3 regions of the Micromonospora sp. CA-240977 genome follow, and region 2 is predicted to be linked to each of the others. Evidence: riboswitches for the same ligand, from Rfam matches in the RefSeq annotation. Region 2 holds a riboswitch; each other region holds the start of a gene.

Region 1 (6,847 bases), 700 kb from region 2:
GGTGGCCGTCGGAGTCGTGCCCATCACTGCACCGGCGGGTTGGCGCAACTCGGCTCGAGCACCGCCTTGATCTCCGCGGAGTCGATGTTCTCCTTGGTGACGAACGTGACGCCGGTGTCGGCGGACGCCAGCGGCGCCTTGTCCCGCAGGTGCTTCACCATCTTGTCGACGCCGAAGTAGCCCATCTTGAACGGGTTCTGCACGACCAGCGCGGAGATCTGGCCGCTGCGCACTCCGGCGATCTCGTCCGGGGCCGCGTCCCACCCGATGATGACAACCTTGCCGGACTTCCCGGCCGCCTGGATGGCCTGCGCGGCGCCGAGCACGCTCGGCTCGTTTGCCGCGAAGACACCCTTCAGGTTGGGGTTGGCGGTGAGGATGTTCTCGGTGACCCGTCGCGCCTCGTTGACGTCGCTCTTGCTCGGCTGTTGGCCGACCAGCTTCAGGTTGGGGTACTGGGCGAGGCCGGCCTTGAAGCCGTCGACCCGCTCGGTGTTTGTCTGCGATCCGGGCTGGAACTCGACAAGCGCCACCTCGTGGTTGCCGGGGCCGAGTTCGGTGGCGAGCAGCTTCGCCGCCTCGGTGGCCGACGCCTTGTTGTCGGTGGCGAAGAGCGGCACGCTCGACGGCTGCGGGCTGGTGCCAGAGTCGATCATGGCGACCGGGATGTTGGCACTGAGTGCCTTGTCGGTCGCCGGCGCCAGCGCACTGGAGTCGGTCGCCGCGTACACGATGCCGTCGACCTTCTTGGTGACGAAGTTCTGGATCAGGTTGACCTGGCCCTCGACATCGGTCTCGGTGGTCACCCCGTCCCACTGCACGGTGACGTCCCCCGCGCGCTGCGCGGCGCACTCCGCGCCCGCCTTCACGGTGTTCCAGTAGTCGGCGCCGACGGCCTTCGGCACGACGGCGAGCTTCAACGGGCCGCTCGCGTCCTTCGTCGCGCCGTCGCCCCCGTCGCGGACCTCGACCCCGCCGCAGGCGCTCAGCAGAGCGGTCGCCGCGGCCGCGGCCAGAACGGCCCGTACACCCAGGATCGACCGTCGCGTCCGCCGGCTGGTGGTGGTGTGCGCCATGGTGTGTGTCCTCTCTCGTTCGGAGTCTCGGAATGGCATGTCAACCCCGTGATTCCAGCCGCCGTCGGCGGTACTGGTCGAAGTAGACGGCGGCCCAGATGATCAGGCCGACGATCACCTGCTGGTAGTGGATGCTGATGTCGAGCAGCACGGCGCCGTTGCGTACCAGGGCGATGAGGAACGCGCCGATGATGGTGCCGACGATCCGGCCCTGGCCACCGAAGAGACTGGCGCCGCCGATGACCGCGGCGGCGATGACATCGAGCTCCAGCGAGATCCCGTAGTTCGGCTGGCCGGAGTTGACCCGGGAGGCGGCGATCATGCCGCCCAGCCCGACCAGCACGCCCGCCAGCACGTACACCCCGGTCAGGTGGCGCCCCACCCGGACGCCGGAGCGGCGGGCCGCCTCCAGGTTGGAGCCCATCGCGTAGGTGTACTGACCGAAGCGGGTCTGGGAGAGCAGGAAGGCGACCCCGACCGCGACCAGGACGGTGATCACCACGGCGAAGGGAATGCCGAGGATCTGCCCGTTGCCGAGCAACTGGAAGGAGCGGGGCAGGCCGTAGACGCCGACCGCGCCGGTGATGATGAAGACGAGACCGCGGCCCACGGACATCGTGCCCAGCGTCGCGATGAACGGCGGGATCCGGGCCACTGTCACAAGCAGCCCGTTCAGCAGGCCGGCCAGCGCGCCGACACCGATCGCGACCACCGTCGCCGCCCAGAGCGGGAAGCCGAGGTCGCGGACGACCATCGCCCCCGCGACACCGGCGAGCGCGGCGACCGACCCCACGGAGAGGTCGATGCCCTTCGTGATGATGACCATCGTCTGCGCCGTGGCGATGATGGCGATCACCGCGGTCTGCGCCCCGATGTTGAAGAGGTTGTCCGCCGTCAGGAAGTAGGGGCTGGCGAAGGTCAACGCGACGAACAGGACGACGAGCGCGGTCGCGGCGGTCAACTCGGAGACGGCGTGGGAGATCCGTTCGCGGAACCAGTCGCTGAGTTCGCCGCGCTGCGCGCCGACGGATGCCTCGGCGGTACTCATCGTCGGATCTGACCTCCCCAAGCGTGGCGCCGGCGCGCGACGGGGGAATCCCGACGAGCCGGCCACCTCTGAGCCACCGAGCCTCCTCGGCCGGGCACGCGGGCTAGTGCCCACAGCACCCGTCGAGATAGGTCGGATGTTTCCCTCGATCAGGCGTTACCTTGCCACGCATTGACTCATGTTGCCAAGGTCTTACGGGGATGTTGTCGTCGTTACCCGGTGCGGATGCGGCATACGTCTGATCAAACTGGCACAACCTGCGGCCCGCCGACCGGCCCGGCCCGCGCTGCGGCCCGCCGGTCGGCGCGGCCGCGGGGTCACGCCGCGTCCAGCCGGTACGCCCGGCGGGCCGTCCGCCGCCAGATCGCCGCCCGCTCGTCGTCGCCCAACGGGTCCAGCAGTTCGGTGAGGACCTCGACCCAGCGCGCGTACGAGGAGGCGAGCAGACACACCGGCCAGTCCGAACCGAACATCAGCCGGTCCGGGCCGAACGCGTCGAGCGCGTGCTCGACGGCGGGCCGAAGGTCCGCCGCCGTCCACGAGGGGCCGTCCACCTCGGTCACCAGACCGGAGAGCTTCGCCGTCGTGTTGGGCTCGGCGGCGAGCGCCCGCAGGTCGCGCGGCCAGTCGCCGAGGCCGGCGTGCCCGAGCGAGGGCTTGCCGAGGTGGTCCAGCACGAACCGCATCTCGGGCAGGTCGCGGACGAGCCGGGTGGCCGCCGGCAGTTGGTGGTCGCGTACCAGCAGGTCGAAGGCGAGACCGGCGGCGCCGACCGCGGCGATGCCGCGCCGGATGTCCGGCCGGTCGAGGTACGCCGGATCGGGCTCGGACTGGACGAGGTCGCGAATGCCCACCAGCCGCTCTCCGCCGCGGGCCGCCCGGAGCCGGTCGAGGCGGTCGCCGACGTTGTCGGCGGTGAGGTCGACCCAACCGACGACACCGGTGATGAGGGGGTCGTCGGCCGCGATGCCCAGCAGCTCGGGCGTCTCCGTCCGGACGGCGACGGACTGCACCACGACGGTCTGGGTGACCCCGGCGGCCCGGGCCGCCGGGGCGAGATCGAGCGGGGTGAAGTCGCTGTCGATCGCGGCCATGGTGTGCGGATCGATCCAGGGCTGCGGGTGCCGTGCCCGGACCCAGAGATGGTGGTGCGCGTCGACGATGCCCTGGCCCGGCGCAGCCTCGGTGGTCGTCATCGGACACGTCCTGGCATGCTCACGTACTTCTCCCCCACCCGCACAGTCATTGGTCAGATGTCCGGGTCGGCTCGGTTGCTTCGAAACCGATCCGGCAGTTTGACCATGTTAGCGGTAACAGGACGCCTGTGGGGCCGCCGAACGGGTGCCTCGGCGCAACCAAGCATCATATCTTTGGAATTTAGCTGTGTCGATACTATCGCTCACCCGAGGCCGACACCCCGTCCGTGGGGCCGGGTTGACCGCCTGCGGCGGCACCGATACCGTCGACCCACTATCTGCGGCGACGCGAGGGAAGCCGGTGTGAATCCGGCGCGGTCGCGCCACTGTAAGCGGTCCCAGCCTCAACGGGTCCGCGAGCCAGGACGCTCGGTCGTCCGCAGCCTTGCGATGGGGACGCGTCATCCCCGGGGAGGTTCGTGATCTCATGTCTGCTTCCACGTCCAGCCAGCCGTTGGTGCGTCCCGCTGGCACCACCCGTCTGCTGTGGACCGTCCTGGCCACCGTCGTACTGCTCAGCCTGCTGGCCTACCTCGTCGCCTTCGATCAGGGAGCGGTCTCGCGCAGCGGGACGTACCTGCACGAGCTGATGCACGACGGCCGGCACCTGCTGGGTGTCCCGTGCCACTGACGTCCACCACCGCTCCCCCGTTCGTCACCGTCCTCGTCCGCGGGCTGCTCGCCGGCCTGATCGCGGGCCTGCTCGCCGGGGCGTTCGCCTACGTCGCCGGCGAACCCCACGTCGAGGCGGCCATCGCGATCGAGGAGGCGGCGACGCACGCCGAGCCCGCGGTCGGCGGGCACGACCACGAGGACGCCCTGGTGAGCCGCACCGGTCAGCGTGGCGGCCTGTTTCTGGCCACCAGCCTGTTCGGCGCCGCGATGGGTGGCCTGCTGGCCACCGCGTACGTGCTGCTGTCCCGCCGGCGGCGGACCTACGACGACGGCCGCTCGGGCCTGCTGCTGGCCGGCGCGGCCCTGCTCGGCGCGGTGATCGTGCCGTTCCTGAAGTATCCGGCGAACCCGCCGGCCGTCGGCGACCCGGCCACCATCAACCAGCGCACCGTCACCTACCTGCTGATGGTGGTGCTCGGCCTGGTGGCGGTGTGGGCCGGCTCGCTCGGCTATCGGGCGGTCGGCGGCACGGCGCCGACGTGGCAGCGCGCCGCCGCGGCCACCGGCGGGTTCCTTCTGGTCGCCGTGGTGTCCTACGTGGTGATGCCCTCCTTCCAGGAGGTCCCGGAGGACTTCCCGGCGGCCCTGCTGTGGGACTTCCGGCTGGCCTCGCTCGGCACGCAGGTGGTGCTCTGGACCGGGATCGGCCTGCTGTTCGCGGCCCTGATGCACCACGACCTGCGCCGCCGGACCGCCACCGCGCTGCCGGGCACGTGACCCCCACCAGCCTCCGGCTGGTCGCCCATGGTCACACCGCCGCCCTGCGTCGGGCCCGCTTCGGCGCGCCCGACGACGGCCTGGACGAGGGTGGCCTGCGTGCCGCTCTTGCTCAGGCCCACGGAGATCCGGGCCGGCGTGGGCACCTCGGCGTGCACGACACCTGCCTGTCCAGCCCGGCGGCCGCGGCCCGGCAGACCGCCGAAACCTTCGGCCTGGTGCCGACGATCGAGACGGCGTTGGCCGACTGTGACTACGGCGACTGGTCCGGACGGTCGCTTGAGGAGGTCGCCGGCACGCACCTACAGGCGCTGCGGGAATGGTTTGCCGCGCCGGACTCGGCGCCGCACGGTGGTGAGTCCGTGACGGCCGTGCGGGATCGGGTCGGGGGCTGGCTGGACGAGCAGCGCGGCGCGGGTCGACGCATCATCGCGGTCACCCACCCGCTGGTGATCCGGGTCGCGGTCGTGCACGCCCTCGGTCTGCCGATGGCGGCGTACCGGCATCTTGACGTGGAGCCGTTGGCGGTCGTCCGGCTCACCAGTGCGGGCACGCGTTGGCAGCTTCGACTGGGCGCTCAGCGAACAGCGTGAGGTCAGCGGGCCGTGCCCACCAGGAGTGGACACGGCCCGCGCGGGTCAGTCGACTGCTCAGTGCTGCCGGTGGGACAGGTGCAGCTCGACCGGCTCGGGCGGAAGGTCGTCGACGCCGACGGCGACGGCCTCCTCGTGGCGGCGACGCGCCGAGGGCAGGGCGAGTGCCGCGAGGACGGCCAGGACCGCGACGCCCGCGCACACCCAGAAGCCGGCGGTGAACGCCGCGTCGGTGGGCAGACTCTGAGGGGTGCTGTTCGAGGTGATGACGGCCGCCACGACCGCCGCTCCGATGCTGCTGCCGATGGTCCGCGCGATGGTGTTGACGCCGCTCGCCTCGCCGGTCTGTCCGGCCGGGACGCTCTCGATGATGGCGTTGGACATCGCCGCGAACGCCAGGCCGATGCCGGCGCCGGTGAGCACCCCGGAGAGCAGAACCTGCCAGGTGGCGCCGTGCGCGACCGCCGGCAGCACGAATGCGACGACGACCGCGACAGTGCCGAGGAACATCGGAACCTTGGGACCGTAGCGTCGGTCCAGCAGACCCGCCAGGGGACCGAAGACCACCATCATCAGGACGGTGGGCAGCAGGAACAGGCCCGCCTGGGACACCGTCTTGCCGAACCCGTACCCGGTGGCGGCGGGGAGTTGAAGCAGGGTCGGTACGAGCACGAACGTCCCGAACATCGCGAACCCGAGGATCAGGGCGACGAGGTCGGTGGCCCAGACACCGCGAATCCGCATCAGGCGCATGTCGATGAGCGGCTCGCGTACCCGAAGCTCGACCCGGACGAACACGATCATCGCGACCACACCGAGCACGAAGAGGCCGATGGTCTTCGGCTCGGTCCAGCCCCAGCCCTGCCCCTTGCTCACGGCCAGCAGCAGCGAGACCAGCGACACCGACAGGATGGCCGCGCCGAGCATGTCGAGCCGCCCGGGCGTGCGGACCCGCGATTCGGGCATCCCGAAGATGGCGCCGAGCAACGCGACGACGACGAGGACCAGCGGCAGCCAGAACAGCCAGTGCCACGACAGGTGCTCCACGATCGGGCCCGCGGCCACGATGCCGACACCGGCGCCGACCCCGAAGATCGCCGACAGCAGGCCGACGGTGACGCCGACCTTCTCCCGAGGCAGTTGGTCACGGACGATGCCGATCGACAGCGGCAGGATCGCTCCGGCGGCCCCCTGCAGCGCCCGCGCGACGATCAGCACTGTCAGGTTGGGCGCCAGGGCGGCGAGCAGGGTGCCCGCGGCCAGGGCCGCGAGGACGCCGATGAGGACCCGACGCTTGCCGACCATGTCACCGAGACGTCCGAGAATGGGCGTCAGCACCGAGGCGGCCAACAGGTACGCCGTGAGCACCCAGCTGATGTCTCCGGTGGAGACGCCCAGGTCCCTTCCGATTGTCGACAGCGCGGGCGCCACCAGCGACTGGAGCACCGCGAACGCCAGGCCGCCCAGCGACAGGTACAGCACCAGGAGGGTGCTGTTGGCGCGCGGGGCCGCGCTGGGCGCGGAGCCGAGGTGGGTCGACTC
Region 2 (6,847 bases):
ACTGTGGCGACGGCATCCACGCTGTGGTGCGTGCCGTCGATGTCGACCACCAGCGCGCCAGCCTCTCGGGCGATCACGACGCCCGCGACAGTGTCCCAGGGCTTGTTGTTGAGCATGATGAAAGCGTCGATCCTGCCGTGGGCCAACCAGGCGAGGTCGATTGCGGCGGAACCATGCATGCGTATCCGTTGGACGTGCTGGGTGAGCTGCTCGGTGATGGCAAGTCGTTCGGTGTTCTTCCGGCTGGCCCCGGTCCCGACCGCGTAGTCGCCGATGGCGACGACGGCGTCCTTCAGGTCGGTGACCCCGCTGGCGTGAATGCGTCGGTTGTTGGCGTAGGCGCCGTGACCCTGGGCGGCGTGGTACCGGGTGCCGAGGAACGGGAGGTCGATGACGCCGAGGACGCTGTGGGTGCGGTGGATGAGGCCGAGGGAGATCGCGCACAGGGGTGAGCCGTGGATGAAGTTGACGGTGCCGTCGACCGGATCGAGTGCCCAGGTGAGTGCGCTGGTGTCGCCGCTACTGCCGTACTCCTCGCCGAGGAACCCGATCTCAGGCGCCTTGGCGGCCAGATGCTCGCGGACGGCTCGCTCGATGGCGTAGTCCAACTCGGAGGCCATGTCGCGGTCACCCTTGAAGGTCAGCGCACCGGGCTGGAGCGTCCGCATCAGATCGCGCGCCAGGTCGACGGCCTCCTGGGCGAGGGGAAGAAGGCGGGCGTAGTCGTTCATAGCTGGCGGCTGCGGTCCCACAGTGAACTGAACATCCCGTCGAATATCGGGTAGAGGCCGGACGGGCTCGCGTTGCGCTCGATGACCATCGTCGGACAGTCGACGCCCCGCATCTGCGGCAGATAGTGCTGAACAACGCAGAGCCGGTCGTCGATCAGAAGGATGTTGGCCCGGACGGATTCGTCGTACACCCGAACGGCGAGGCGGTCACGCGCTTCCGACGGGAGCCGGTTGCTGATTCGGCAGGCCAGGTTCTGGATGTTGAGTTCGGTGAGTGCGCTCAGATGCCCCTCTGGATAGTCGTCCTCGCGCTCCAGCCGCCGTATCGTCTCGCCGCCTGGATCGAGGAACAGGCAGCGGAGGCGACTGCCGGCGGCGAGGAGCTTCAGGAGGTGATTGTCGGCGTATTGCTGACAGATGAGGTTGAGTGACACACCCGCCGCGCGGACGTCCCTGGCCTGGTTGAAGAGGACCTGCGGCGGCAACGCCGCGCTGAAGTCAGATCGGTTGGAATAGATCGCCGTGACGTCACCCAGCCGGTCGCGATCAACAGTGTCGAGCTGGGGGTGCCTGAGGCCCTGCTCTGTTGGGGCCCGGTGACGTTCGCCGAGGAGAAGCGTCATGCGGGCGTGGCTCGGCATGGACAGGCCGGCGCAGATGCGGGAGAGGACGTCGATGCTGCTGACCCGTCGGGCGCCGCTGGTGATCTCGCTGACCTGAGCCTGGCTGAGACCGGTGGCGATACCGAGATTGGTTTGGCTGGCGCGGGTGGCTCGTTGCACAAGCCGGAACACCTGAGCGATGTCGCGAGCGGTCAGGGCGTCGAGCATGTCGGAGGTCTCCCACAGCAGGTGAGGGATGCTGAACGGTGGGGCCGTTCGAATGCTCACGCCACGCGTCCTTCCCGCCGGTGGGGTGAGGGTCAGCTTATCCAGCGGGCAAGCGGCGTGGCCCGGACGACATCCGGAGAGCGGGTAGAAACTATCCCCTGAGGAACCACCCGCCGTGACGGATGCCGACGATCGCGGCGATCAGGCTCGGTACGTGAGACCTTCGTACCGCCCGCACCTGCCGATGCGCCCAGCCTGGCTGTGCCGAAACTGCGCCGCCCCATGGCCGTGCTCGCGCGCGCAACTCGATCTCGTCGCCGAGTTCTACGGTCATTCCCTCGCGCTGGCGCTCTACCTGGCGTCCTGCATGAACGAGGCGATCCACGACCTGCTCAGCCTCGGCGGTCGCCCTGACCTTGCCAAGATGCACGCGCGCTTCCTCGGCTGGTTGTCGCTGACTCGTCGCCCTCGACGCGATGGAGCCGACTAATGCGCCTCGGCGGCGGGGCGTTGAGGTAGCGGTGACTCCAGGACCGCCTCCGGGTCGGGGTCGGCCGGACAGAGCCAGACGCGGCCCGCCAAGTGGTGGAACCGCGGGGCGATCACCGTGATCGACCTCCGGTATTGATCGCGGACGCTGCCGGGTGTTCGCCGATCCTAGGCGCGGGTGCCGCGGGTCACCGCCCCATCGGGCGTGGGGCATTGACCTGGGTTGTGCGAGGTGCGGGTTCGAGGGCGCGGAAATCGGTCCACCTCGATGGGTTGCGTTCGGCGGGCGGGGCCGGGCCTGCGTTGACCGGCGGCGCGGCGGTGTGGCAGCATTCGCGGCCTGACGGCAGTGAAGGAAGTCGGTGCGAATCCGACGCGGTCCCGCCACTGTCACCGGGGAGCGATCCCCCCTCGTGAGTCACGGCCGTGTGTCTGCGGCTGGAAGGCCGGGGGAGAGCTGCGATCCGGAAGCCAGGATACTTCGGCCGTCGGGATGTACCCCAGGGCGTGGACACCCGAGGAGGACCCGATGACGCACGGCGTCGCATGCACCGACGACCATCGCCACCACAGGCGCCGCACCGCGCCCACGACCGGCCGCGCCCGCCTGCTCCGGGGCGGCCTCGTCGGCGTGCCCCAGGTCGACCGAGCCGACCGCCGGTCCCGCTGAGCTGAGCGCCCGGCGCTGACGGCCCCGACGTCCGCGTCGGCGAGTCGGCCGCGCCGTCGTACCGGCTGACGCCGTACCCACCCGCTTCGTCCAGGTCGCCTCCGTGGCCGCCCGGGCGTCACTCTCCGGAGCCTGCCGTGCGCATCCTGCTGCTGTCCACCGCCGACACCGACCTGCTGGCCGCCCGCGCCAGCGGGGCCGACTACCGGCTCGCCAACCCCGCGCGGGTCGCGGCCGACGAGGTGCCCGCCCTGCTCGACGGGGTCGCCCTCGTCGTCGTACGCCTGCTCGGCGGCCGGCAGGCGTGGCCGGACGGTCTCGCCGCGGTGCTCGCCACCGGTGTGCCGACTGTCGTGCTCGGCGGCGAGGCGCTGCCCGACGCGGAGCTGATGGCGATCTCCACAGTGCCGTCGGGGGTCGTCACCCAGGCGTTGGCCTACCTGGTCGAGGGTGGGCCGGACAACCTCGGGCAGTTGGCCCGCTTCCTCTCCGACACGGTGCTGCTCACCGGCGAGGGGTTCGCCCCGCCCGCGCCCACCCCCGCGTACGGCGTGCACGGCCAGCACCCGACCGATCCGCAGCGGCCCACAGTGGGGATCGTGTTCTACCGGGCGCACGCCCTGGCCGGCAACACCGGGTTCGTCGACGTGCTCGCGGACGCGGTCCACAGGGCCGGCGGCAACCCGCTGCCGATCTTCTGCGGCTCGCTGCGCGGGCTGACCACGGGCGCGGGCCCGCTCGGGCTGTTCGCCCGCTGTGACGCGCTGCTGGTCACGGTGCTCGCGGCCGGCGGCGCGGTCGCCGCGGACGCCTCCGGAGGCGGCGACGAGGACGCCTGGGACGTCGGCGCCCTGGCCGCCCTGGACGTGCCGATCATCCAGGCGCTCTGCCTCACCAGCACCCGCGCGCAGTGGGCCGACAGCGACGCCGGGCTGTCCCCGTTGGACGCCGCCATGCAGGTGGCCATCCCGGAGTTCGACGGCCGGATCGTCAGCGTGCCGTTCTCGTTCAAGCAGATCGACGCCGACGGGCTCTCGGTCTACGCCGCCGACGCCGACCGGGCCGCCCGGGTCGCCGGGATCGCCGTGCGCCACGCCCGGCTGCGGTACGTGCCCAACGCCGACAAGCGGATCGCCGTGGTCCTCAGCTCGTACCCCACCAAGCATTCCCGGGTCGGCAACGCCGTCGGGCTCGACACCCCGGTCTCGGCGGTCCGGCTGCTCGGCGCGCTCGCCGAGGCCGGCTACCACCTGGGCGACGCGCCGGTGCCCGACGACGGTGACGCGCTGATCCACGCGCTGATCGCCGCCGGTGGTCACGACGTGGAGTGGCTCACCCCGGAGCAGTTGGCCGCCGCCGAGGCCCGGATACCGGGGACGACGTACCGGCGGTGGTTCGACAGGGTCCCGGCCGAGCTGCGCGAGCGGATGCGCGAACACTGGGGTGAGCCGCCCGGCCTGCTCTACACCGAGGGCGGGGACATCGTCCTCGCCGGGCTGCGCTTCGGCAACGTGGTGCTGCTGATCCAGCCGCCGCGCGGCTTCGGGGAGAACCCGATCGCCATCTACCACGACCCGGACCTGCCGCCCAGTCACCACTACCTGGCCGCGTACCGCTGGCTGGCCGCGCCGAGCGCGGACGGTGGCTTCGGCGCGGACGCCGTTGTGCACCTGGGCAAGCACGGCACCCTGGAGTGGCTGCCCGGCAAGGGCCTCGGCCTGGCCGCCGACTGCGCGCCGGACGCGGTCCTCGGTGACCTGCCGCTTGTCTACCCGTTCATCGTCAACGACCCCGGCGAGGGCACCCAGGCCAAGCGCCGCGCGCACGCCGTGGTGATCGACCACCTGGTGCCGCCGATGGCCCGCGCCGAAACCTACGGTGACCTGGCCAAACTGGAGCAACTGCTCGACGAGTACGCCACCGTGCAGGCCCTCGACCCGGCGAAGGTGCCGACCGTGCGGGCGCAGATCTGGGACCTCGTGCGCGCCGCGGAGCTGCACCACGACCTGCACGCCGAGGCGATGCCCGACGCTGACGACTTCGACGACTTCGTGCTGCACCTCGACGGGTACCTCTGCGAGGTCAAGGACGTGCAGATCCGCGACGGGCTGCACATCCTCGCCGACGCGCCCACCGGTGAGCCCCGGGTCAACCTGGTCCTCGCGGTGCTGCGCGCACCCCAGATCTGGGGTGGCGCCCACGCCCTGCCCGGCCTGCGGCAGGCGCTCGCGGTCGCGTACGGGCTCGACGAGCAGGCGCTGCTCGCGGCACCGGGAGAACGACTGGCGGTGCCCACGGCGCTGACCGACGTGGTGGACGGGCCGGCCGGCACCGCCGCCGACGCCGTCGACCTGATCGAGGCGCTCGCCCGGCGGTTGGTCATCGGAATGGAGACGCTCGGCTGGGACGCCGAGGCCGTCGACGCGGTGGTCGCGGAGGTGACCGGCCAGCCGATCCCGGACGTCGCCGCCGTGCTGCGCTTCGCCGCCACCGAGCTGGTGCCCCGGCTGGACCGCACCACCGACGAGCTGACGAACACCCTCGGCGCGCTCGACGGGAGGTTCGTGCCGCCCGGCCCGTCCGGCTCACCCACCCGGGGCCTGGTCAACGTGTTGCCCACCGGCCGCAACTTCTACTCCGTCGACCCGAAGGCCATTCCCAGCCGCAACGCCTGGGACGTCGGGGTGGCCCTCGCGGACTCCCTGCTGGCCCGGCACCTCGCCGACACCGGGGCGTACCCCCGCTCGGTGGGGTTGACCGTGTGGGGCACCAGCGCCATGCGCACCCAGGGCGACGACATCGCCGAGGTGCTCGCGCTGCTGGGCTGCCGGCCGGTGTGGGACGACCGGTCCCGGCGGGTCACCGGCGTCGAGGTGGTGCCGACCGCCGAGCTGGGTCGGCCGCGCGTCGACGTGACGGTGCGCATCTCCGGCTTCTTCCGCGACGCGTTCCCGCACGTGGTGGCGCTGCTCGACGACGCCGTCCGGCGCGTCGCCGCCCTGGACGAGCCGGACGACGACAACTACCTGCGCGCGCACGTCGCCGCCGACCTCGCCGAGCACGGCGACGAGCGGCGGGCCACCGCCCGGATCTTCGGCTCGAAGCCCGGGGCGTACGGCGCGGGCCTGCTGCCCCTGATCGACGCGCGGACCTGGCGCAGCGACGCCGACCTGGCCGAGGTGTACGCGGTGTGGGGCGGCTACGCGTACGGCCGGGGCCTGGACGGGCGGGAGGCGCGCGCCGACATGGAACGCTCCTTCGCCCGGATCGCGGTGGCGGTGAAGAACCAGGACACCCGCGAGCACGACATCGTCGACTCCGACGACTACTTCCAGTACCACGGCGGGATGGTGGCGATGGTCCGTCACCTGACCGGCTCGTCACCGGCGGCGTACGTGGGTGACTCGGCGATGCCGCACGACGTGCGCACCCGGACGCTGGGCGAGGAGACTCGGCGGGTGTTCCGGGCCCGGGTGGTCAACCCGAAGTGGATTGCCGCGATGCGCCGGCACGGCTACAAGGGCGCGTTCGAGCTGGCCGCCACGGTGGACTACCTGTTCGGCTACGACGCCACCGCCGGGGTGGTGGACGACTGGATGTACGAGCACCTGGCCGCCGCGTACCTGTTCGACGACACCACCCGGGAGTTCCTGGAGCAGTCCAACCCGTGGGCGCTGCGCGGCATCACCGAGCGGCTGTTGGAGGCCGCCGACCGGGGGCTGTGGGCCAAGCCCGAGTCGGCCACCCTGGACCGGCTGCGGGACACGTACCTGGCCAGCGAGGGCGATCTGGAGGACCGGGCATGACCGTCACCTATCCGTTCAGCGCGGTGCTCGGCATGGCCGACATGCGGTTGGCCCTGCTGCTCAACGCGGTGTCCCCAGCGATCGGCGGCGTGCTGGTCCGGGGCGAGAAGGGCACCGCCAAGTCCACCGCCGTGCGGGCGCTCGCCGCGCTGCTGCCCCCGGTGCGCCGGGTCGCCGGCTGCCGCTTCGGCTGTGACCCGGCCGAGCCGGACCCGTCCTGCCCGGACGGGCCGCATCCCGCCGACGCCGCCGCCGAGACGCGTCCCGCCCGCCTCGTCGAACTGCCGGTCGGCGCCGCCGAGGACCGGGTGGTCGGCTCCC
Region 3 (6,847 bases), 690 kb from region 2:
GCGCGCTCCGGGTCCCGGGCCACGAGGGCCTTCAGGATCGCGACGTGCTCGTCGTGGGTACGCCGGTCCGCGCCCTCCTCGTGCAGGCTCCGCCAGAGCCGCCCGCGCAGGGTGCGCCCGGCGAACGCCTCGATCAGACCCACGAGCACCGGATTGCCGGCGTGCACCGCGATGATCCGGTGGAACGCGATGTCGATCTCCATGATCCGTTCGTGTTCCTGCGGCGACCGACCGGCGATCCGAGCCGCCTCGTCGAGGAGCACCCCCGCCTGGGCGAGGGCCTCGTCGGTGATCCTGGTCGCCGCCAGGCGGGCGGCCTCGCACTCCAGCAGCCGCCGGACGATGTGGACGTGCCGCGGGTCGCCCTGGCCCTGGAAGTCGACAACGAAGCCCATCGGGGCCAGCAGTTGCGGCGCGTCGAGGTTGGTGACGTAGGTGCCGTCACCCTGGCGGATGTTGACGATGCCGAGGATCGACAGCGCCGACATCCCCTCGCGCAGCGAACCCCGTGAGACGCCGAGCGACTCGGCGAGGTCCTTCTCGATGGGCAGTCGGTCCCCGGGCTTGAAGTGCCCTTCGAGGATCATCCGCTTGATGCCGTTCACCACCTCGTCGGTGCGCGACATGACAACCCCCTAGCGGCCGGCGGGGGTGGCCGTCCCACCCGCGATCACGTACGGCTCCGAAACTGACACCGTAGTCGTGTCTGTCGCCGCCCAGTAGTGGCCGTCCGGAAAGCGGTAGAGCTCGACCGACTCGGGGCGCATCCGCGTGGAGTAGCCGGGCTGGCGCGGCAGGACGTAACCGCTGCCCGAACCGGTGTCCTGGATGATGCACGGGTCGGTGAAGTGTTCGTGCAGGTGGTCGACGAACTCGGTGACCCGGTTGGTGAGATCCCCCGAGATCGCGACGTAGTCGAGCACCGACACGTGTTGGACCATCTCACACAGCCCGACACCACCGGCGTGGGGGCACACGGGGATGTCGAACTTCGCGGCGAGCAGCAGCACTGCGACGATCTCGTTGATGCTGGCCAGCCTGCCGGTGTCCAACTGGCAGAAGTCGATGGCCTCGGCCTGGAACAACTGCTTGAACATCACCCGGTTGTGGCAGTGCTCGCCGGTGGCGACCCCGATCGGCGCGACGGCCCGGCGGACGGCGGCGTGGCCCAGGATGTCGTCGGGGCTGGTCGGCTCCTCGATCCACAGTGGCTCGAACTGGGCGAGCGCCTTCACCCACTCGATGGCCTGGCCGACGTCCCACACCTGGTTGGCGTCGATCATCAGGTTGCGGTCCGGGCCGAGGATCTCCCGGGCGATGCCGCACCGGCGGATGTCGTCCTCGAGGTTGGCGCCCACCTTGAGCTTCACGTAGCCGTAGCCGCTGTCCACCGCCTCCTGGCACAGCCGGCGCAGCTTGTCGTCGCCGTAGCCGAGCCAGCCGGCCGAGGTGGTGTAGGCGGGGTAGCCGGTCTTCTCGAGCTCGGCGAGGCGGGCGGCCTTCGTGCTCTCCTTGGCGCGCAGGATGGCAAGTGCCTCGTCCCGGGTCAGCGCGTCGGACAGGTAGCGCAGGTCCGCGATGTCGACGAGTTGCTCGGGGGACATGTCGACGAGCAGCCGCCACACCGGCTTGCCGGCGACCCGGGCGACGAGGTCCCACGAGGCGTTCAGCACGGCGGCCAGCGACAGGTGCACGACGCCCTTCTCCGGGCCGAGCCACCGCAGCTGGGAGTCGGAGGTGAGCATGCGGTAGACCGCACCCATGTCCGCCGCCATGGTCGCGACGTCCACACCCACGAGGCGCTGTGCCTGGTGGACGGCCGCCGCGACGACGATGTCGTTGCCTCGGCCGATGGTGAAGGTCAGACCGTGGCCCGTGAGCGGCGCACCGGTGCTGTCGACGCCGTCGGTGTGCAGGACGACGTAGGCCGCCGAGTAGTCGCCGTCCTTGTTCATGGCGTCGGAGCCGTCAGCGGTCAGGGAGGTGGGGAAGCGGACGTCCTCGACGGTGACGGCGGTGATCTGCGGCATGCGCTCCTCGCCCGGCTAGGCTAAAGATCAGATGATCTCAGGGAGTATACGGAGGGCCAATCCGACGCGTCAACGACGTCGATCGCCCAGGAATCGAAGACATCGAATGTTTTTTTCGTGGTACGGATTCGTCAGCGGGTCGTCCTCCCGACCGGCAGGCCCGGCCCGCCGGACCGACCGCGTTGTTGGCAGGATTCGTCGCGCTGGTAGGCGCCCTAACGGCGCGGCGGCTCCTCCTCGGCTCGTGGGCTGCTGAGGCGTTCCCGGCCCGATCGGGACGACGGCGCGGGGGCGGAGAGCGGCCCGGAAGATTGGATGTCCACTCCGCATAGTCGCATTGACGGCCGGATATGGGTAGGGGTCTTTACATCTAGAGACTTAATACATCACACCTTTCCGAATGTCGACACCCGCTCGCCTGCCGCGTCCCGCGCGGGCGTCGACCCGCCGCGCGTTCGCGCGGATCGGCCTCGTTGGCGAAGCCGGTGACGACCGTCACGGCGCCGCCGCCGACACGCCCGGGACCGACATGTGGGGTGTGACAACGGCAGCGTCCCTATATATGGTGTCGAACGCAGCTGGTTCGGCCGCTCAGCCCGAGCGGTCGAGGCAAGAGGGAACCCGGTGTGAATCCGGGACTGTCCCGCAGCGGTGAGTGGGAACGACCGCCGTCATCAGCACTGGGCCACGAATCGGTCTGGGAAGCGACGGTCAGTAGGAGACCGGCCAACCCGGTCGTGCCCGCGAGTCCGAAGACCTGCCAGCGCGCCGCGTACCCGCACCCGGGTGGGCGGCGGTCCGAGGCCGCGTGGGACGGCTGACGCCATCTGACCCACGCCGTGCCGGCGTGGCGTCCGCCGGTGTCTGTCTCCACGCGTCCGAGGGGCCATCAGGTCTCGAACTCGCGAGGAGTGAGTGGTGACAGTCACCGAGGTAGTCCCGGCCGGCGGAGACGCGGCCGTGCGGCGGACGCCGATGCAGGTCCGCAAGCGCAACGGCACTACCGAATCCGTGGAACTGAACAAGATCGTCCGGGCGGTCGAGCGGTGGGCCGACGACCTGACCGACGTCGACCCGATGCGCGTCGCCACCCGCACGATCAGCGGCCTGTACGACGGGGCGACGACGGCCGAGCTGGACCGGCTCTCCATCCAGACCGCGGCCGAGATGATCGGTGAGGAACCGCAGTACTCCCGCCTCGCCGCCCGGCTGCTGTCCGGCTACGTCGACAAGGAGGTGCGTCGGCAGGGCGTCACGTCGTTCAGCGCGGCGATCCGGCTCGGCCACGCCGAGGGTCTGATCGGCGACGACACCGCGGCGTTCGTGGCCGCACACGCCCCGCTGCTCGACGACGCCGTCGACCCCGACGGCGACCGGCGATTCGAGTACTTCGGCCTGCGCACTGTGTACGACAGGTACCTGCTGCGCCACCCCACCACCCGGGCGGTGCTGGAGACCCCGCAGTACTGGCTGTTGCGGGTGGCCTGCGGGCTGTCCCAGACGCCGGACGAGGCGGTCGGCTTCTACCGGCTGATGTCCAGCCTGGCCTATCTGCCCAGCTCACCGACGCTGTTCAACTCGGGCACCCGACACACCCAGATGTCCTCCTGCTACCTGGTCGACTCCCCGCGTGACGAGTTGGACTCCATTTACCAGCGGTACGCCCAGGTCGCCAACCTGTCCAAGTTCGCCGGCGGCATCGGCATCGCGTACTCGCGGGTCCGGTCCCGGGGCGCGCTGATCCGCGGCACCAACGGGCAGTCCAACGGGATCGTGCCGTGGCTGCGCACGCTGGACGCGAGCGTCGCCGCGGTCAACCAGGGCGGCCGGCGCAAGGGCGCGGCCTGCGTCTACCTGGAGCCGTGGCACCCGGACGTCGAGGAGTTCCTGCAACTGCGGGACAACACCGGCGAGGACGCCCGGCGCACCCACAACCTGAACCTGGCCAACTGGATCCCGGACGAGTTCATGCGCCGGGTCGAGGCCGACGAGATGTGGTCGCTGTTCGACCCGCACGAGGTGCCCGAGCTGCCCGACCTGTGGGGCGAGCGGTTCGACGCCGCGTACCGGGAGGCCGAGGCGCAGGGCCGGCACGTGCGGCAGGTCCCGGCGCGGGAGCTGTACGGGAAGATGATGCGCACCCTCGCCCAGACCGGCAACGGGTGGATGACCTTCAAGGACGCCGCGAACCGGCTGTGCAACCAGACCGCCGAGGACGGCAACGTGGTGCACCTGTCCAACCTGTGCACCGAGATCATCGAGGTGTCCAGTGACGCCGAGACCGCAGTGTGCAACCTCGGCTCGGTGAACCTCGCCGCCCACCTCACCGACGGCGGCATCGACTGGGAGCGGCTGCGCGCCACGGTCCGTACCGCCGTCACCTTCCTCGACCGGGTCATCGACATCAACTACTACCCGACCGCGCAGGCGGCGGCCAGCAACCCGCGCTGGCGGCCGGTCGGGCTCGGGCTGATGGGTCTGCAGGACGTCTTCTTCGCGCTGCGGCTGCCGTTCGACTCCCCGGCCGCCCGGGAGCTGTCCACCCGGATCAGCGAGGAGCTGTACCTGACCGCGCTGGAGACCTCCGCCGACCTGGCGCGTGACTTCGGCGCGCACCCGGCGTACGGGCAGACCCGCGCCGCGCGCGGCCAGTTGCAGCCCGACCTGTGGGGTGTCCAGGGCACGCAGACGGCCCGGTGGGACGCGCTGCGGCGACGGGTCGCGGCGGACGGGCTGCGCAACTCGCTGCTGGTGGCGGTCGCCCCGACCGCCACCATCGCCTCGATCGCCGGCTGCTACGAGTGCATCGAGCCGCAGGTGTCGAACCTCTTCAAGCGCGAGACCCTGTCGGGGGAGTTCCTCCAGGTCAACACCGCCCTGGTCCGCGAGCTGAAGGCCCGTGGCCTGTGGACCGACCGGATCCGGTCGGCGATCAAGCGGGCGGAGGGGTCGGTGCAGGACATCGCCGAGCTGCCGGCCGGCGTCCGCGAGTTGTTCCGCACCGCCTGGGAGCTGCCGCAGCGCGCCCTGATCGACCTGGCCGCCGCCCGCGCCCCGTTCATCGACCAGTCCCAGTCGCTGAACCTGTTCCTGGCCGCGCCGACAATCGGCAAGCTCTCGTCGATGTACCTGTACGCCTGGAAGGCCGGGCTGAAGTCCACCTACTACCTGCGCTCCCGCCCCGCCACGCGGATCCAGCAGGCCACCGTCGCGGTCGTCGCCCCGGTGCCGGCCGACGCGGAGGCGCTGGCCTGCTCGCTGGAGAACCCCGAGTCGTGCGAGGCCTGCCAGTGACCGTCGCCGACCCCACCACCCCAGACACGAGGACCACGCACATGCTGCTCGACCCCGGGATGGACCTCACCCTCCGCCCGATGCGCTACCCGCACTTCTTCGACAGGTTCCGCGACGCCATCCGCAACACCTGGACCGTCGAGGAGGTGGACCTGCACGCCGACCTCGCGGACCTGGACAAGCTGTCCCCGGCCGAGCGGCACCTGGTCAGCCGCCTGGTGGCGTTCTTCGCCACCGGCGACACCATCGTCGCCAACAACCTGGTGCTCAACCTCTACCAGCACGTCAACAGCCCCGAGGGTCGCCTCTACCTGTCCCGGCAGCTGTTCGAGGAGGCAGTGCACGTCCAGTTCTATCTGAACCTGCTCGACACGTACGTGCCGGACGAGACCGAGCGGTTCGCCGCCTTCGCGGCCATCGAGAACATCCCCTCGATCCGCCGCAAGGCCGAGTTCTGCTTCCGCTGGATCGACTCGTTGAACGACCTGCGGGAGCTGCGGACCCGGGACGACCGGCGGATGTTCCTGCTCAACCTGATCTGCTTCGCCGCCTGCATCGAGGGGCTGTTCTTCTACGGCGCGTTCGCGTACGTCTACTTCCTGCGCTCCCGTGGCCTGCTGCACGGTCTCGCCTCCGGCACCAACTGGGTGTTCCGCGACGAGTCGATGCACATGGCGTTCGCGTTCGACGTCGTCGACACCGTCCGCGCCGAGGAGCCGGACCTGTTCGACGACGCCCTCGCCGACCAGGTGCGGCAGATGCTCGCCGAGGCCGTCGAATGTGAGGTGCAGTTCGCTGAGGACCTGGTGGGCCACGGGGTGCCCGGCCTGACGCTCGCCGACATGCGGGAGTATCTCCAGCACGTCGCCGACCGCCGCCTGGCCCAGCTCGGCATCGCCCCGCACTACGGGTCGAGCAACCCGTTCGCCTTCATGGAGTTGCAGGACGTGCAGGAGCTGTCCAACTTCTTCGAGCGGCGCGTCTCGGCGTACCAGGTCGGGGTGGCCGGCACTGTCGCCTTCGACGACGACTTCTAGGCGGCGACCGATCCGGGGGCCCGGCGTCGCTTGGTGAGCCACCGCATGACGTGCAGGGGGTGCGACGCCGGGTCCGGGATCGGGTGGAAGACGTGTTCCACCTCGCCGTCGGCGATGATCAGGGTCAACCGCTCGTAGAGCGTCATGTCCCCCGCGGTGCGGGTCGGCAGCCGCAGGGCGGCGGCCAGGGTCAGCCGCGGGTCGGGGATCAGCGGGTAGGGCAGCCGCAGCCGGTGGACGAGTTCCCGCTGGTACCCGGTCGACTGTGCGGACAGGCCGTACACCCGGGCCGCGCCGGCCGCGCGGAGTTCCGCGTGGTGGTCGCGGAACCAGGCCGCCTGCTCGGTGCTGCCCCGGGCGCCGTGGACCTCCAGCAGCCCGTTGGGCAGGTCGACGCCCGGCCGCCCGGTCAGGGGGTAGACGAAGATGACGCTGCGCCCGGCGCCGAGCGCGCCGAGGTCGACCGGGTGGCCGTCGGTGCCGTAG

The links. A riboswitch is a leader RNA that binds a small molecule or an ion and turns the genes downstream of it on or off. The one in region 2 is predicted to bind cobalamin.
Region 1: linked by a shared signal. The riboswitch ahead of ACQPWW_RS14960 (CbtB domain-containing protein) and the one ahead of cobN (cobaltochelatase subunit CobN) in region 2 are both predicted to bind cobalamin.
Region 3: linked by a shared signal. The riboswitch ahead of ACQPWW_RS14995 (ribonucleoside-diphosphate reductase subunit alpha) and the one ahead of cobN (cobaltochelatase subunit CobN) in region 2 are both predicted to bind cobalamin.

What each region holds. Positions count from the first base shown of each region.
Region 1 covers NZ_CP192055.1:3,282,205-3,289,051, reverse strand. The annotation lists gene ACQPWW_RS14980 (ATP-binding cassette domain-containing protein) at 1-24, opposite strand, end outside; gene ACQPWW_RS14975 (ABC transporter substrate-binding protein) at 24-1,076, opposite strand; gene ACQPWW_RS14970 (ABC transporter permease) at 1,117-2,124, opposite strand; gene ACQPWW_RS14965 (amidohydrolase family protein) at 2,442-3,320, opposite strand; cobalamin riboswitch at 3,571-3,712, shown strand; gene ACQPWW_RS14960 (CbtB domain-containing protein) at 3,748-3,951, shown strand; gene ACQPWW_RS14955 (CbtA family protein) at 3,942-4,712, shown strand; gene ACQPWW_RS14950 (histidine phosphatase family protein) at 4,709-5,305, shown strand; gene ACQPWW_RS14945 (MFS transporter) at 5,363-6,847, opposite strand, start outside.
Region 2 covers NZ_CP192055.1:3,984,970-3,991,816, reverse strand. The annotation lists gene ACQPWW_RS18510 (inositol monophosphatase family protein) at 1-731, opposite strand, end outside; gene ACQPWW_RS18505 (DUF5919 domain-containing protein) at 728-1,621, opposite strand; gene ACQPWW_RS18500 (hypothetical protein) at 1,737-2,051, shown strand; cobalamin riboswitch at 2,378-2,554, shown strand; gene cobN (cobaltochelatase subunit CobN) at 2,858-6,526, shown strand; gene ACQPWW_RS18490 (VWA domain-containing protein) at 6,523-6,847, shown strand, end outside.
Region 3 covers NZ_CP192055.1:3,290,045-3,296,891, forward strand. The annotation lists gene ACQPWW_RS14985 (FadR/GntR family transcriptional regulator) at 1-626, opposite strand, end outside; gene ACQPWW_RS14990 (L-fuconate dehydratase) at 636-2,030, opposite strand; cobalamin riboswitch at 2,593-2,809, shown strand; gene ACQPWW_RS14995 (ribonucleoside-diphosphate reductase subunit alpha) at 3,006-5,324, shown strand; gene ACQPWW_RS15000 (ribonucleotide-diphosphate reductase subunit beta) at 5,366-6,361, shown strand; gene ACQPWW_RS15005 (MerR family transcriptional regulator) at 6,358-6,847, opposite strand, start outside.